3 regions of the Bradyrhizobium sp. CB3481 genome follow, and region 3 is predicted to be linked to each of the others. Evidence: riboswitches for the same ligand, from Rfam matches in the RefSeq annotation. Region 3 holds a riboswitch; each other region holds the start of a gene.
What was found. Region 3 has a riboswitch for cobalamin ahead of QA643_RS31150 (DUF1636 domain-containing protein). Riboswitches for the same ligand answer to the same signal wherever they lie in the genome.

Region 1 (4,706 bases), 820 kb from region 3:
GAGACCTTCCTTTGGCTGATCCGGCATGCGGTTGTTGACTGCCCGGGAGGTATAATTCATCCTCCCGATGCTCCGGCCGAGCTTGGTGACTTGACGCATTTGGAAGCCGTGCGAAGGTGCTTGCCGCAGAACGATCTAAGTTATGCTAGTCCGTCTCAACGAACTCTCGATACAGCGCGTGCCCTTCGGCTTAACCCAATCCCGGTGCCTGAGTTCATGGAGCAGAACTTCGGAGATTGGACGGGCCGACGTCACGACGATCTCGCCGCTTTCGGAGGAGAAAGCTATGCGCAGTTCTGGAAGGATGCAGCTCGCTCAAGCCCACCCGGCGGCGAAAGCTTCGAAGATCAAATCGCCAGGGTCCGGCACGGGCTTGGCAAGATAACTCCCGGTTTGGCAACGCTCGTCGTCCACTCTGGCACCATTCGCGCTGCGCTCTGCGTCGCGCTCGACATCGCACCACAAGCAGCCTTGCGCTTTGTTATCCATCCGCTATCCATAACGCGAATTGATCGGCTGCGGAACGATTGGCGGGTTGTGTCCGTAAATCAGAATGTCACCTTATGAGCGATTCGGAACCTTGGCTTGCGCGAAAGTCGCCATGCCGTTGTGCAGGGCGCATGCAAGCCGCAGGATCGGCAATGCGAGTGCGGCGCCCGATCCCTCGCCGAGCCGAAGACCTAGATCGAATAGGGGCTGAACATTCAAGGCCTGGAGAACCAGGCGGTGGCCCTGCTCTGCCGATTGATGCGAGGACAAAAGAAATCGCCGACACGAAGGATTGAGACGCACCGCTGCCAATGCCGCGACGGAAACGATGAAGCCGTCGATCAGAAGCGGAAGGCGACGCTGTGCGGCGGCGATGATCGCGCCACAAATCGCCGCAATTTCCAGACCGCCGACCGCGCAAAGGATCCGCTCGGCCGCAATACTTGGCGTTGCGAGCCCATGACGAGCCAACGCGACGTCTATCAGGTGCGCCTTACGTGCGCGACCGGCAGCATCCACACCCGTTCCGCTGCCGGCCATTTGCTCGGCGCTCATGCCAAGCAGGGCCGCGGCGATTGCCGCCGAAGTCGTGGTATTGCCGATGCCCATGTCGCCAAGGATCAAAAGATCGGGTTCCGTCGTCGCAGCCCGCATAACCGCGCGCTTGCCGCAGTCAAGGGCTGAAGCCAACTCCGCGGGCTCAAGTGCCGGTTCCTCGCTAAAGTCGCGGCTCCCCCGGCGTGGCTTGTCGGTCACGACACCCTTGATCGGAACTTCCGCGAGCGTGCCCGCATCGACGATCTCGAGACTCAAGCCCAGCTCGCGTGCCAGTACCGAAATAGCGGCGCCGCCCGAGGCGAAGCTGGACATCATCGCGATCGTGACTTCCTGCGGATAGGCCGATACGCCCTGGGCGACGATCCCGTGATCGCCGGCGAAGACGATGATCGGCACGCGTTGGGCTCGCGGCTGCTCCGTTCGTTGCAGACAGGCGAGTTCGATCGCGAGATGCTCGAGCCGGCCGAGTGCGCCGTTCGGTTTGGTAAGTTCAGCCTGGCGGGCCAGCGCTGCATCGCGATGGATCGGCGAAACGTCGGGGCACTCCTGATAGACCCACTCCGGTAGCATGTTGTCCTGCCGTTGAATGTTGTCGTTACCGAGCGAGCCCGTTCGCGGGGAGCGCTACGATCCGCGCTTGAGAATGTAGCTGTCCATGATCCAGCCATGCCTTTCGCGCGCTTGTTGTCGCACGGCGACGATGCTTGGACCCACATCGGCCAGCGCACCCGACATCGTGATCTCCTCACGCATGCCGATATAGGCGCCCCACCAGATGTATAGCCCTGCCGGATCGAGCGACTGAAACGCTGCGCTGCGATCGAGCATCACGACCACCGTGTTCGTGCCGTACGGCCAACCGCCTTCGCGCAGCCGCCGTCCCGTTGTCACCAGGAAAGGCTCCCCGATGTCGTTCAGCGGCAGCGAATGTGCCGCGCAAAGCGCCTGGATTGACGTGATGCCGGGGACGACCTCGATGGCTGGCAACGGATCGAGCCTTCGCGCGATCCGCAGGCTCGAGTCATATAGCGAAGGATCTCCCCAGATCAGGAGGGCAACGCGCCCCTCACTTCCGAGATGCTGTGCAAATTCCTGCGACCAGGTCGCGGCCAGCGCAGCGTGCCATTCGTCCACGCTCTTGCGGTAATCCTCCTGGCCGGCGTCACGCACGGGCATGACGAACTCGGCGATCCGCGTCCGGTCGTTGTTAAGCACCTGTGCGCAAATCGTCCGCCGCAATTCAGCGAGATCGGATTTCGCGGCGCCCTTGCGCGGGATGAGGACGAGATCGGCGGCGTTGATCACACGCACCGCAGCAAACGTTAGCTGCTCGGGATCGCCGCAACCGATGCCTATCAGTGAGAGCGTCAGCATAACTTATGCGAAGGGCGGCCGCTGCCTGCGACCGCCCTCACTTAAACTTATGCAGCGTTGTGCAAGCGGTAGGTGACGAAGCCGTCCCCGGTCACGGTACGCATCGATTTCGCCACTGCCAGCACGGCCAGATCAGCCAGCGGCTCGATGACAACGACGACCGCGTAGGACGCGGCGAAAGACGCGATGGAAGTGAGATTCTCGGCCGCAAAGCCCGCACCATACAACGCCCAGAAAGCGACCCACATCACGATGCCAGATTGATAGGCGGTCGAAAGCGCAAGCGCCTGGCGATATTGCAGATCAACATAGGCGGTGTTGCGGGGAATAATCCGCCCGGCCAGCGCCCGGATCGCAATAAGCGGCACCAGCAGCGTGGTCACGTTCATGCCGTATTGCGGCAGATCGGCCGGTGCGAAGAACAGCCCCTGAAGCAGAAGACCAAGCGCTATCCCAAACGCGGCTGGCGCTGCGCCGAACAAGAGGAATAGCGTCGAGCCGAGAATGAAATGCACCTCCGAGACCCCGACCCGGAAATGCGGCAGGAGTTCGAAGAACGAGAAGACCAGGACCGTTGTGGCGACGGTGCGCACCGCGAATGAAACGATCCCCTGCTCGCGCACGGTTTCTGCCGCCAGCTTCAAGGCGCAGCCTCCGGCAACAGCGGCTGTCGCGTATCCCAGCACGAGTTTGGCGCCCGTAACGATACCTGGTTCGATATGCATGATCTACGTCCTTCCTTCTGCCGTCCCACCCGACGGCGTTCGTGTCAAAAACTGCAGGGCCGGTCTCCTGGCTCGCGGTTCGAAACGGGTCTCCGGCCTTCCCGAGCCTGACGGCCCAGTGGCGGATCGGAGCTCCTCACCGCTTACAGTCGCGGGAGCGGCCGGGGCTTCGGGCGCCGCAATTGGGTCCGCCCTTCCCCGTTCCCGATTATGCTCCGGAGCTTTGCGCCGCTTGGAGCACCATGCTTGTACTGTGTGCTCCTTCCGACGAGGACGCGTCAAGGGGCTCGCGAGATCGGGCGGCGGCGTCATCAAGCTCTCTCTCCCGCCAGCGCGCCGAAAAGAATCCTCGTGAAGGCTGATTGAGCACGGCATGGCCCCCGACGCCATCGCAGTTTGCCGCGTCTGTCGGCGCTGGAAATGTCCGCTTGCCAATATAGACCACGGTTGTCGATTCCTGATGGGCCAGCGGCACGCAATTGAAATTCCGCGACGCTCAGACGCCCGGCCGGCTTGAGCGTTAGGAGCTCCGCATCGCCTGGACCAGCCGAGACAAACGAAACAAAGCCGCTCACCTGTCCTCCGCAATGAGATGGAAGAACGTGCCGGTGGCGTAGCCGCGTCGCGAGCCGGTCTCCACAACGACCGCGCCGGTCGCGTCACGCACGATAGCCAGGGGTGTATCGGGCTGAGAGACAATCGTGGAGTAATGGAACTCGTGGCCGCGCAGACGCGTACCAGCCTGATGCCCAGGCATTGGCATCGCAAGCTCCGCAAGCCGATAGCCCAGATGCATGCGACGTTGGGCAAAACTCGTTTCCAGGCCGAGCAATCCCGTCATCTCGTGATGTACGTCGTTGGCGTCGGTCAGGGCGGAGCCCAGCACCATGTAGCCCCCGCATTCGCCATGCACCGGCCGCGTCTTCGCAAAGGATGTTAGCGCGCGGCGAAATCGGCGATTTGTTGCGAGTCGGCCAGCGTGCAATTCCGGATAGCCGCCCGGCAGCCAGCAGACATCGGCGCTGTCATCAGGGCCTTCATCGGCGAGCGGCGAGAAGGTCACAATCTCGGCTCCGGCTGCGCGCCAGCCCTCCAGTATGTGCGTATAGACGAACGAGAATGCGGCGTCGCGTGCGAGAGCGATGCGCTGGCCGGGCGGCCTGACGTCTAGACCGTGCGCGTCGCTTGGCGCCTTCCAGGCGCACGCCGATTGCAGCACCGCATCCAGATCGACATGCTCGGCAACGACGCGCGCGGCCTCTGCAATGAGGCCGTTGATCTCAGCCTGCTCCTCGGCCTGCACGAGACCCAAGTGCCGCTTCGGCAAGGTGATGGCGGCATGGCGGGGCAAGCCCCCGAATACCGCAATGCCGGCGCCTGACAGGGCGCGGCGCACCAGGTCTTCGTGCCGCGCGCTGGCGACGCGGTTGAGAACGACGCCGGCAAGACCCACGCCCGCGCGGAAATCGCGCAGTCCCGCAGCCATCGCCGCGGCGGTTTGCGCCTGTCCGGAGGGATCGATCACGAGTAGGACCGGCCAGTCCATCATCTCGGCGATAT
Region 2 (4,706 bases), 2.2 Mb from region 3:
TCTCAGTCCATTTGTTGTTTTTAACCGCGCGTCCGACCGAATCCGCCGCGGATCGGCGCCGTCTTCGACGCTCGCGTTCCTGTCACGCCGTTTGAGTTGCGACAGATATGTCGAGCGATTTTGCGGCTTCATTTATCACGGGATCCGATCACGGAAAGCGTTATTTTTGGTCGAAAAGATGTCGCTTTCTTTTCAAATCAATCGCGACCGTGCCATTCCGTAATATCCAAAAACCATTCTCCCGGGCGGAGCTGCCCGGGAGAATATCGTTTCGCCGGATCCGGCATGGCCGGACCGGTCATTCCGCTCAGAAAGTCGCGCCCGCCTTCACCATGAAGGTGCGGCCCGGCAGCGGATAGGCGGAGAAGCGGCCCGGTGTGAATGAACTGGCGATCGCGTAATCGTAATAGAGCGCGTTGAACAAATTGTTCACGCCGACCGACCAGAAGAAGCGATCGTAGGCGCCGCTCAGTTTCAGATCGACGGTGGCGTCCGCCGGAATACGCCGCTGAGTGTTGGCCTGGTCGTTGTCCATGAAGCGTTCGCTCCAGGCGCGCACCGTGGCGTCGAACACGAGATAGTTCTGCCAGATGTTCCAGGTCACGCCGCCGCTCGCGGTGTAGCGCGATACCAACGGCACGTCGTTACCGGCGAACTCCCCTTCGCGAAACACGGCGCGGGTGTAGGCCACGCCGCCGCGGAGCGTCACGGTGTCGCTGACCCTCAAGGAGGCGCTGGTCTCCGAGCCGTAGCGGCGGGTCGGACCGAGGTTGACGTTGTAGAACAGTGCTGGAATGAAATGGATCTCATTCTCGAGATCCATGTTGTAGATGCCCGACTGCATCTGAAAGCCACCGCTCTTGATGCGGAATCCGCCCTCGATGTCGTGCGAGGTCTGGGTCTTCAACTGGAAAGTCCCTGGAACGAAGAAGGGGCCGTTGGAGACACGCTCGTCGACGGTTGGGGTGCGGAATGCGCGCGCGGCGCGGCCGAATACCGAGAACACGCTATTGAAGCGGTGCTCGAGGCCGGCATGCAGCGCGTATTGTGTTTCGTTGCTGTCGAGCGGAGAGGCCGCGGGGCTGCAATTGAAGAACATGGCGCAACCGGGCGCATTGGGATCGAACCGATCGCGGGCACTCAGGCTGGTGTTTTGAATCCTGGCGCCATAGGAGAAATCGGTCGTTGGCAACAGGCCGATCGTTTGCTGCCAGTAGCCGGCCAGCGTCTGTTGCGACAGGTCGTAGATGTGGGTGGGCGCCAGGCCTTTGAACGCTCCACGGTCCTGATTGAATGTCGCATCGTAATAATCGATGCCGGTCAGTATCTGCGAGGGAATTCCGAAGATCGAATTTTTGACGCTCAATCGCGGCGTGATCGACCAGGTCAGCAACGCTGCGTCGTTATAGGTGGAGGAGAAGCTCGGAAGTGGCGAGGCAAATGGCACCGCGCCGAAGAAACCGCTTTGCGTATCCTTCTTCCGGAAGCCGCCGTCGACGATCAGGTCGACGCCGTTCATGATTGTCTTGGTAAAGCCGGTGGTGGCGCTGGCGCCCTGCTGGTTGCCGTAGTCGAACGGCGTATTGGTGCCCCTGCGGTCAGTCACGAGTTGATTGAGTCCGATTGAGGGATCGACGGTGCGTCCGCCCGGGAATCCGAGCTTCTGGTCGTCACCGGTTACCGTAAGGAAGGCCTTGAGGTCCGGTGTGCTGTAGTTGAGATTGCCTACCCCGTTGCGCTGGTCGAGCGCGTTGTTGACCCGGTAACCATCAGACTTGATGGCGTTGCCATAGAAGGACGTCGACCAAGGTCCGTAATTGGTCGCGGCTGAGATATTCGCAAGCCGCTGGTTGAAGGAGCCGACACCGGCCTCTGCGCGCATCGCGACGGGTGGGCCGCCAACGCCATCCTTCAAGACGATATTGACGACGCCGCCGACCGCATTGTCGCCGTAGAGCACCGCACCGCTGTTGCCGCGGGTGATTTCGATCCGCTCGATCGACTGGAGCGGGATGGTCGAGAGATCGACGCCGGCCATGTCGATATCATTGAGCCGGCGACCATTGATAAGGACCAGGGTGTTGGCAGTGGCAAACGCGCCGAAGCCGCGGAGATCGACCGACGTCTTGGCGCCGTTGACGCCGCCATAGAGCGATTGCAACTGCACGCCCGGCTGTTGCGCAATGATCTCGGATAGCGTCTGCGCCGGCGAATGCGAGATCTCGGCTGCCGTGATCACCGTCGCCGACGCGCCGACGATGCCGGAGAACTGCCGGCCGCCGCTGCCGCCCGCGCCTTGCGAAGCGCTTTGCGACGAGGCATCCGAGCCGGGCCCTGATGCGGGCCGCGCGCCGGTCGATGGCGCAGCGGCCGGCACGACGCGGCGCGAGGTCGATGGTTCATCGTAGGTCGGTTTCGCGCGGGTCCGGTTCGGGTCGGTGGGCGAGGTTATCTCAATCGGCGGCAATGGCTCGGATGGCGTCTGCGCGGCTGCGCCGGAAATGCCGAGCGATACGATCGGCACCAGGAAACTGGAGGCGAGCCAGAAGCGGCGTTGCCGCATGGGGGTGGTTGAAGACATGGTCGAGACCTCGGTATGACGTCAGTGGCACGTCACAGCGAACCAAGTCTCACCATGTGCTCTCAGCAGCTCAGGTGAAGCTAATGCCTGTACTCCCCGACCGACATCTTCGCGTGTGACCACGGCTGACGGCAGGTCTCCTGGCTCGCGGGTCGTTACCCCATCGTCGCCTTCCCAGGACCGAGATGCCCAGTGGCCTATGACGAAGGATTCGCCGCTTACAGTTGCGGGGGCAGCCGCGGAATTGGGGATTTCCCCGCACCGCATTCCCTTTTGATCCCCAAACGGGAACCGTCGGGAACTATGGTAGAAGTTTGTCAAATAGCGAGTCAATCCGCCGGAGGCGCTCTCGCAATCCTCACTGGACAAGTGCGCTATTTTTGTCGCATGCGCGGCGCCTGCCGGGCGCCTGTACCTCAGCGCGCAAAACTGCTTTAGGACGATCGATGAGTGTCGAGGCCGTAACCCTGACCAACGCGGACGCCGCGCGCCGGCGTATCGGCGCGACCTTCGCGTTATCAGCGCTCGTTGTGCTGCTGATGCTGATCTCGCTCGCTATCGGGCCGGTCCGGCTGACGCCACCAGCGGTCGCGGAGGCGTTGTTCGGCGGCGGCAGCGACGTATCGCAGGTCATTGTGCGGGAAATCCGCCTGCCGCGGACGCTGCTGGCGCTGGCGATCGGCGCCATTCTCGGATTATCGGGCGCATCGCTGCAGGGCCTGTTGCGCAATCCGCTGGCGTCGCCCTCGCTGTTCGGCGCGCCGCAATCGGCCGCGTTCGGCGCGGTGCTGGTAATCGCACTGGGCCTTGCCGATGTGCGCTCCTATGCGCTGCCGGTCGCGGCGATCATCGCCGCCTTCGGCTCGGTGTTCGTGCTGCTGTCGATCGCGGGGCGCAATGCCGGGTTATTGATCCTCATTCTGTCGGGACTTGCGATCTCGAGCTTTGCCGGAGCCGCGACGGCGCTGGTGATGAATCTCTCCAGCAATCCCTTCGTGGTGCTGGAGATCGCGTTCTGGCTGCTCGGATCGCTGGAGGACCGCAGCTTTCAGCACGTGATGCTGGCGTTTCCCTTCATCATATCAGGCGCGGCCATGCTGCTCAGCCAGCGCCATGCCTTTCGCGCGCTCAGTCTCGGCGAGGAGACCGCGCAAAGCCTCGGCGTCGATGTCGGCCGTCTGCGGCTACTAGTCATTTCGGGCGTCGCGCTCGGCGTCGGCGGGGCGGTCGCGGTCACCGGCACGATCGGCTTCATCGGCCTGGTCGCGCCGCATCTGATGCGGCCCGTGATCGGCCATGATCCGGGCCGGCTGCTCGTCCCGAGCGCGCTCGCCGGCTCCGCGCTATTGCTGGCAGCGGATATCGCGGTACGCATCATCCCCTCGACGTCGAACATCAAGGTCGGCGTGCTGACCTCGATCATCGGCGTGCCGTTCTTCCTCTATCTGATCATGCGCGAGCGCCGCGCGCTCGGCGGAGGTGTCGCATGAGCGAGCTGCTGACCGCAACCGGGCTCAATGTGCGGCTCGCCGGCCGTATCGTGCTGCAGGATGTCTCGCTGGCGCTGACGGCGGGCCATCTGGTGGCGCTGGTCGGTCCCAACGGCGCCGGCAAGACCACACTGCTGCGCGCGCTGGCGGGATTGATCCCGTCCGAGGGCGCGATCGAGATCGGGGGGCAGGCGCTGTCGTCGCTGCCGCTGCGCGAGCGCGCAAAGCGCTTCGGCTATCTGCCGCAGGGGCACATGGTGCACTGGCCGCTGCCGGCGCGCGATATCGTGGCGCTCGGCCGCTATCCGCACGGCGCGACCGATCCGGCGCGGCTGTCGCCTGCGGATGCCGAGGCGGTGCTGCGCGCGATGCAGGCGGTCGACGTAACGGAGTTCAGCGATCGCCGCGTCACCGAACTATCCGGCGGCGAGCGCAGCCGCGTCGCGCTGGCCCGTGCGCTGGCGGTGGAAGCGCCGGTGATCCTGGCCGACGAGCCGACCGCTTCGCTCGATCCGCGGCACCAGATCGACGTCATGCAGAATTTGCGCGCGACTGCCGACAAGGGCGTGCTGGTGATCGTGGTGACGCACGATCTCGGGCTTGCCGCGCGCTTTGCCGATCACGTGCTGGTGCTG
Region 3 (4,706 bases):
TGTCGCTGGCCGATGATTTGCTCGGACGTGGGGGCCGGATGGCGGAGGCGATCGATCGGATCGGCCGCGGTGCCGACGCATTCGAAGGCGAACCTTATCAGCTGCCGTTGTCGTGGCCTATCGGATGACGGCGGCGACGCCGAGCAGGAACCCGATCTCGAACACCTGCTCGATGGCGCCGAGCACGTCGCCGGTATATCCGCCGATCAGCCGGCGCGACCATATCGCGAGGGCTGCGGCCAGCGCGGCGCCGAGCAGCGCTCCTGCGAGCACCGAAGAGGCGGACATGAACGCCAGCGGCAGCACCGCAATGGCGACGGTGATCAGGGCAAACTGTATTTCCTGAGCGCGAACGGGCACCTCGGAATAATTGACCTTCATTGCCGTGGTATCGCCCGTGTAGTTCATGGCGTTGATGACAAAGCCCGGCGTGGCGCGCGCTGCGGCGTGGCTTGCGACCAGTGCGAAGGCGCCTGCCCATAGCGGCAGCTGCGTCAGCGCCGCGATGCGCAAGGCGACGCCGAAACCCAGCGCCAGCGCGCCGTAGGTTCCGATTCGGCTGTCCTTCATGATCTCCAGCCGTCGTTCGACGGTCCAGCCGCCGCCGAAGGCATCGACGGTGTCGGCCAGGCCGTCCTCGTGCAGCGCACCTGTGGTGATGGCGCCTGCGATGATCGCGAGCAGCGCCGCAACAAGCGGCCCCCAGATTTGTCCGGCAAGCAGCAGCACGACCGCCGAGCTGGCGCCGATGCCGATTCCCACCAGCGGAAAATATTTTAGGGATCGGGCCAGCCAGTCCGGCTGTGGCGCGGCTTTTGTCGGCGGCGTGGGCAGGATGGTGAGAAACCGCACGGCATCGAATAAGCGCTCGGTCTCGTTCATGTCAGATATTCCCGGCCAGAACGTCGCTGAGGTCGGCGACGTCGGTCACGAGCCGCGCGGCCGCGCGCAGCAGCGGCACGGCGAGGAGGGCGCCGGTGCCTTCACCGAGCCGCAGCCCGAGATCGAGCAATGGCTTCGCGCCGAACGCGGCGAGCACGATGTCGTGGCCCTTTTCGGCGGAGCGGTGCGCGAGCACGCAATAATCGCGAGCATCTGGACAGAGGCGGATCGCCACCAGCGCAGCCGCACTGGAGATAAAGCCGTCGATGACGACCGGGCGCCGCTTTGAGGCCGCCCCCAGCACCGCGCCGGCCATCATCGCAATTTCGAGCCCGCCGAACTCGCGAAGGACGTCCAGGGGAGAGCTGGCGTTGCTGCGCGCCGCGGCTTTGGCGATGGCGGCATGCTTGCGCGCCATGCCCGGATCATCCTGCCCGGCGCCGATCCCAATACATTCGTCAAGCGGCGCCGGTGCCAGGCGATGCACCAGCAGGGCAGAGGAGGCGGTGTTGCCGATGCCCATTTCGCCGAGCGCGATGATATCGGCGCCCGCCGCAATCTCGGCAATCGCGAGCGCACAGCCTTTGGCTAGCGCATCCCGGGCCTGTTGCATCGTCATCGCCGGCTCGCGTGCGGCGTTGGCGGTGCCCATCCGGACCTTGGCGCCGATCAAATCGGGATGCGCGGGCAGTTCGGCGGCCACCCCGGCGTCCACGACGCGAATCTCGACATCGGCTGCGGCGGCAAACGCATTGGCGCTGGCGCGGCCTGCCAAATAGGTCTTCACCATCGCGACCGTCACGGCCGACGGATATTGCGACACGCCTTCCTCGGTGAGGCCATGGTCGCCGGCGAACACCAGCAGCACGGCTTTGTCGGCCTTGGGGGGCGCCGGATGCGCGATCATGCCAAGCTGGACAGCGAGGTCCTCGATGCGTCCGAGCGAACCCGGAGGCTTGGCCTTCCCGTCGATTCGCGCGCGCATCGTTGCCTCCAACTCCTGATTGAGCGGGGGAACGAGCGGCGGTTGCCAAAGCGGTCGGGATTCAGTCGTCATGGGGTTCCTTTGCGGGGCCTACCTGACCCAACAGCCCGTGTCAGGTCAATCCGACCAGACCCAAGGCCACACCGGTTGACCCCAGCTACTGCGGCGGCTAGCGTCATCGGCGATGGTCCTCCCGCGAGGGAGGTGAAAAGGGAAGCCGGTGCGAGTTCTCTCAATGCCGGCGCTGCCCCCGCAACTGTAAGCGACGAGCCCCGAGCCGATGCCACTGGGTAATCCCGGGAAGGCGGCTGATGGCAACGACCCGCGAGCCAGGAGACCTGCCATCACGAACTGTGCTTTGGAGGCGTCGTCGGGGCGGGGTGCACCGGACGGGAGCGAGCCTGACGGCGACGAGCCGTCGGCGCGACCCAACAAAGCTCGTGGCCCAACGGCCGTGATGTGAGCCTGTGATGGATCGCGAGAAGGCTGAGCAAAATCCCGCTGATTTGGCGTTGGCTGAAGCTGCGCGTGTCAATGCGCCGAACGGCCCCACATTCGTAAGCGTGTGCATCACCTGCAAGACCGCCGATGGCGGTGCGGTGGTCGGCCCTGACATGTTTGAAGCGGTCAAGGCCGCGATCGGTTCGTCCGATCACGTTCAGGTGCGGCCGGTGCAATGCCTTAGCGTCTGCAAGCGGCCCGCAACCGTCGCGGTGTCAAGCGCGGATGGTTACACTTTTTTGTTCGGCGACCTGCAGACCGAGAGCGGCACCGCGGCGCTGGTAGCGTTCGTCGAGTCGTACCGGACGTCCGATTACGGCCTGGTGCCGTGGCGCGAACGTGCCGAGGTGCTGCGCAAGGGCATGGTGGCGCGAGTGCCGCCGATGCGCTGGTCGCCCGACGATGGCAGCGCACCGAAATGACAGTTCTTGCCACCACACTTGTGCTGGGCGGCGCGCGCTCCGGCAAATCCGCCTTTGCCGAGCGATTGATCGGCGACAGCGGACTCGCGCGGGTCTATCTGGCTACTGCGACTGCTGATGATGACGAGATGCGCTCGCGCATCGCCCATCATCGTCAGCGGCGGGGCGACGGTTGGATCACTGTCGAGGAGCCGCTGGCGCTGGTCGATGCACTGACCCGGGAGGCCACCCATGGCCGTGCCGTGCTGGTGGACTGCCTGACCTTGTGGCTGTCAAACCTGATGTTCGCCGAGCGCGATGTCGAAGTGGAAGCGCGCCGGCTCACGCGATTTCTCGGAGTGGCCCAATATCCCGTCGTTCTGGTCTCGAACGAGGTCGGCCTCGGTCTCGTGCCCGAGACGCCGCTCGGCCGCAGCTTTCGCGACGCCCAGGGCCGCCTCAACCAGATCGTCGCCGCCACCGTTCCCAATGTTGTGTTTGTCGCTGCCGGGCTTCCGCTCTGGCTGAAGCGGTCGCCTTAAGGAGAATATTGCAATGTCCCGTGTCCCCGTCACCGTGCTCACCGGCTTTCTCGGCGCCGGCAAGACCACGCTGCTGCGTTCGCTGCTGACGCAGGCCGATGGCCGCCGCATCGCCGTGATCGTCAATGAATTCGGCGACGCCGGATTTGACGGCGGACTTGTTGAGGAGTGCGCCGCAAAGGCCTGCGCGCCCGGTGATATCGTCGAACTCACCAACGGCTGTATCTGCTGCACGGTGGCCGATGATTTCATCCCGACCATGGACAAATTGCTGGCGCGCGACCGGCCGCTGGATGCTATCGTCATCGAGACCTCGGGCCTGGCCTTGCCGCAACCGCTATTGAAGGCGTTCGACTGGCCCGCCGTGCGCACCCGTGCCACGGTCGACGGCGTGGTCACGGTGGTCGACGCGCTGGCGCTGTCGGAAGGCCGCGTCACCATCGATGAGGATGCTGTTGCCGCGCAACGGGCCGCCGATGATTCCCTCGATCACGATGATCCGATCGAGGAGGTGTTCGAGGATCAGCTTGCCTGCGCTGATCTCGTGGTGCTTTCCAAGAGCGATCTGGTTTCACCGGCGGCGTTGGCTGAAATCGAGGCGCGTCTCAAGGCCGTGCTGCGACCCGGCGTCAACATGGTGCGTTCCAAGGGCGACCTGGCGGCGCCGGTTTTGATCGGCCTGAACGCCGCCGCGGAAGACGACATGGCAGCGCGCGCCGGCCATCACGGCGAGGAGGAGGAGCACGACCACGACGATTTCGACAGCATCGTCGTGATGCCGCCCGCGGCAGCCAGCGTCGATGCCATGCGCGCGCGCGTCACTAGCGCCCTGAATCTCACTGGCGTGTTGCGCGTCAAAGGGCACGCCCGCATCCACGACAAGTCAGCACCGATCGTGGTGCAGGGCGTGGGCGGGCGGGTTGATCTCGCATTCGCGCGTCCCGACGCGAAGCAGGCCGAGCATCTGGTGGTGATCGGCCTGAAGGGTTTTGATAGCGATGCGGTTCGCCGGGCTCTGCAGGGGTAGCAAAGGACTTGCACGCGGATGCACCTGAAGCTCGACACCGGCGGCAGTATCGATGATGGCGACGTCGCCCGCGATCTCGGGCAGGAGCCTGCCGATATCGTCGTGCTGTCGGCGGCCGATAGCGACCTCGCCGCCTTCGGTGCGGCCCATGCGACGCTGGCCGGCAGCTTTCCGAGCGTGCGGCTGACCAACCTGCTGGCGCTCGGGCATCCGGCTTCCGTCGATCTCTATGTCGAGCGCACGCTGTGCAGGGCCAGGATCGTGGTGCTCAGAATGCTTGGTGGTGAAAGCTACTGGCCGCACGGTGTCGAGAGCCTGCGTGCCGACGCGCTGCGTCGCGGCGCGCTGTTCGCATGCATACCCGGCGA

Region 1: linked by a shared signal. The riboswitch ahead of QA643_RS27340 (energy-coupling factor ABC transporter permease) and the one ahead of QA643_RS31150 (DUF1636 domain-containing protein) in region 3 are both predicted to bind cobalamin.
Region 2: linked by a shared signal. The riboswitch ahead of QA643_RS02865 (TonB-dependent receptor) and the one ahead of QA643_RS31150 (DUF1636 domain-containing protein) in region 3 are both predicted to bind cobalamin.

What each region holds. Positions count from the first base shown of each region.
Region 1 is NZ_CP121647.1:5,605,962-5,610,667, forward strand. Features, by position in the region: gene QA643_RS27325 (histidine phosphatase family protein) at 1-567, shown strand, start outside; gene cobT (nicotinate-nucleotide--dimethylbenzimidazole phosphoribosyltransferase) at 562-1,617, opposite strand; gene cobF (precorrin-6A synthase (deacetylating)) at 1,672-2,421, opposite strand; gene QA643_RS27340 (energy-coupling factor ABC transporter permease) at 2,469-3,146, opposite strand; cobalamin riboswitch at 3,186-3,406, opposite strand; gene QA643_RS27345 (cobyrinate a,c-diamide synthase) at 3,718-4,706, opposite strand, start outside.
Region 2 is NZ_CP121647.1:612,526-617,231, forward strand. Features, by position in the region: gene QA643_RS02865 (TonB-dependent receptor) at 308-2,581, opposite strand; cobalamin riboswitch at 2,694-2,892, opposite strand; gene QA643_RS02870 (iron ABC transporter permease) at 3,028-4,071, shown strand; gene QA643_RS02875 (ABC transporter ATP-binding protein) at 4,068-4,706, shown strand, end outside.
Region 3 is NZ_CP121647.1:6,422,665-6,427,370, reverse strand. Features, by position in the region: gene QA643_RS31165 (protein tyrosine phosphatase) at 1-128, shown strand, start outside; gene QA643_RS31160 (adenosylcobinamide-GDP ribazoletransferase) at 118-882, opposite strand; gene cobT (nicotinate-nucleotide--dimethylbenzimidazole phosphoribosyltransferase) at 884-1,939, opposite strand; cobalamin riboswitch at 2,036-2,228, shown strand; gene QA643_RS31150 (DUF1636 domain-containing protein) at 2,338-2,790, shown strand; gene cobU (bifunctional adenosylcobinamide kinase/adenosylcobinamide-phosphate guanylyltransferase) at 2,787-3,311, shown strand; gene cobW (cobalamin biosynthesis protein CobW) at 3,325-4,338, shown strand; gene cobN (cobaltochelatase subunit CobN) at 4,357-4,706, shown strand, end outside.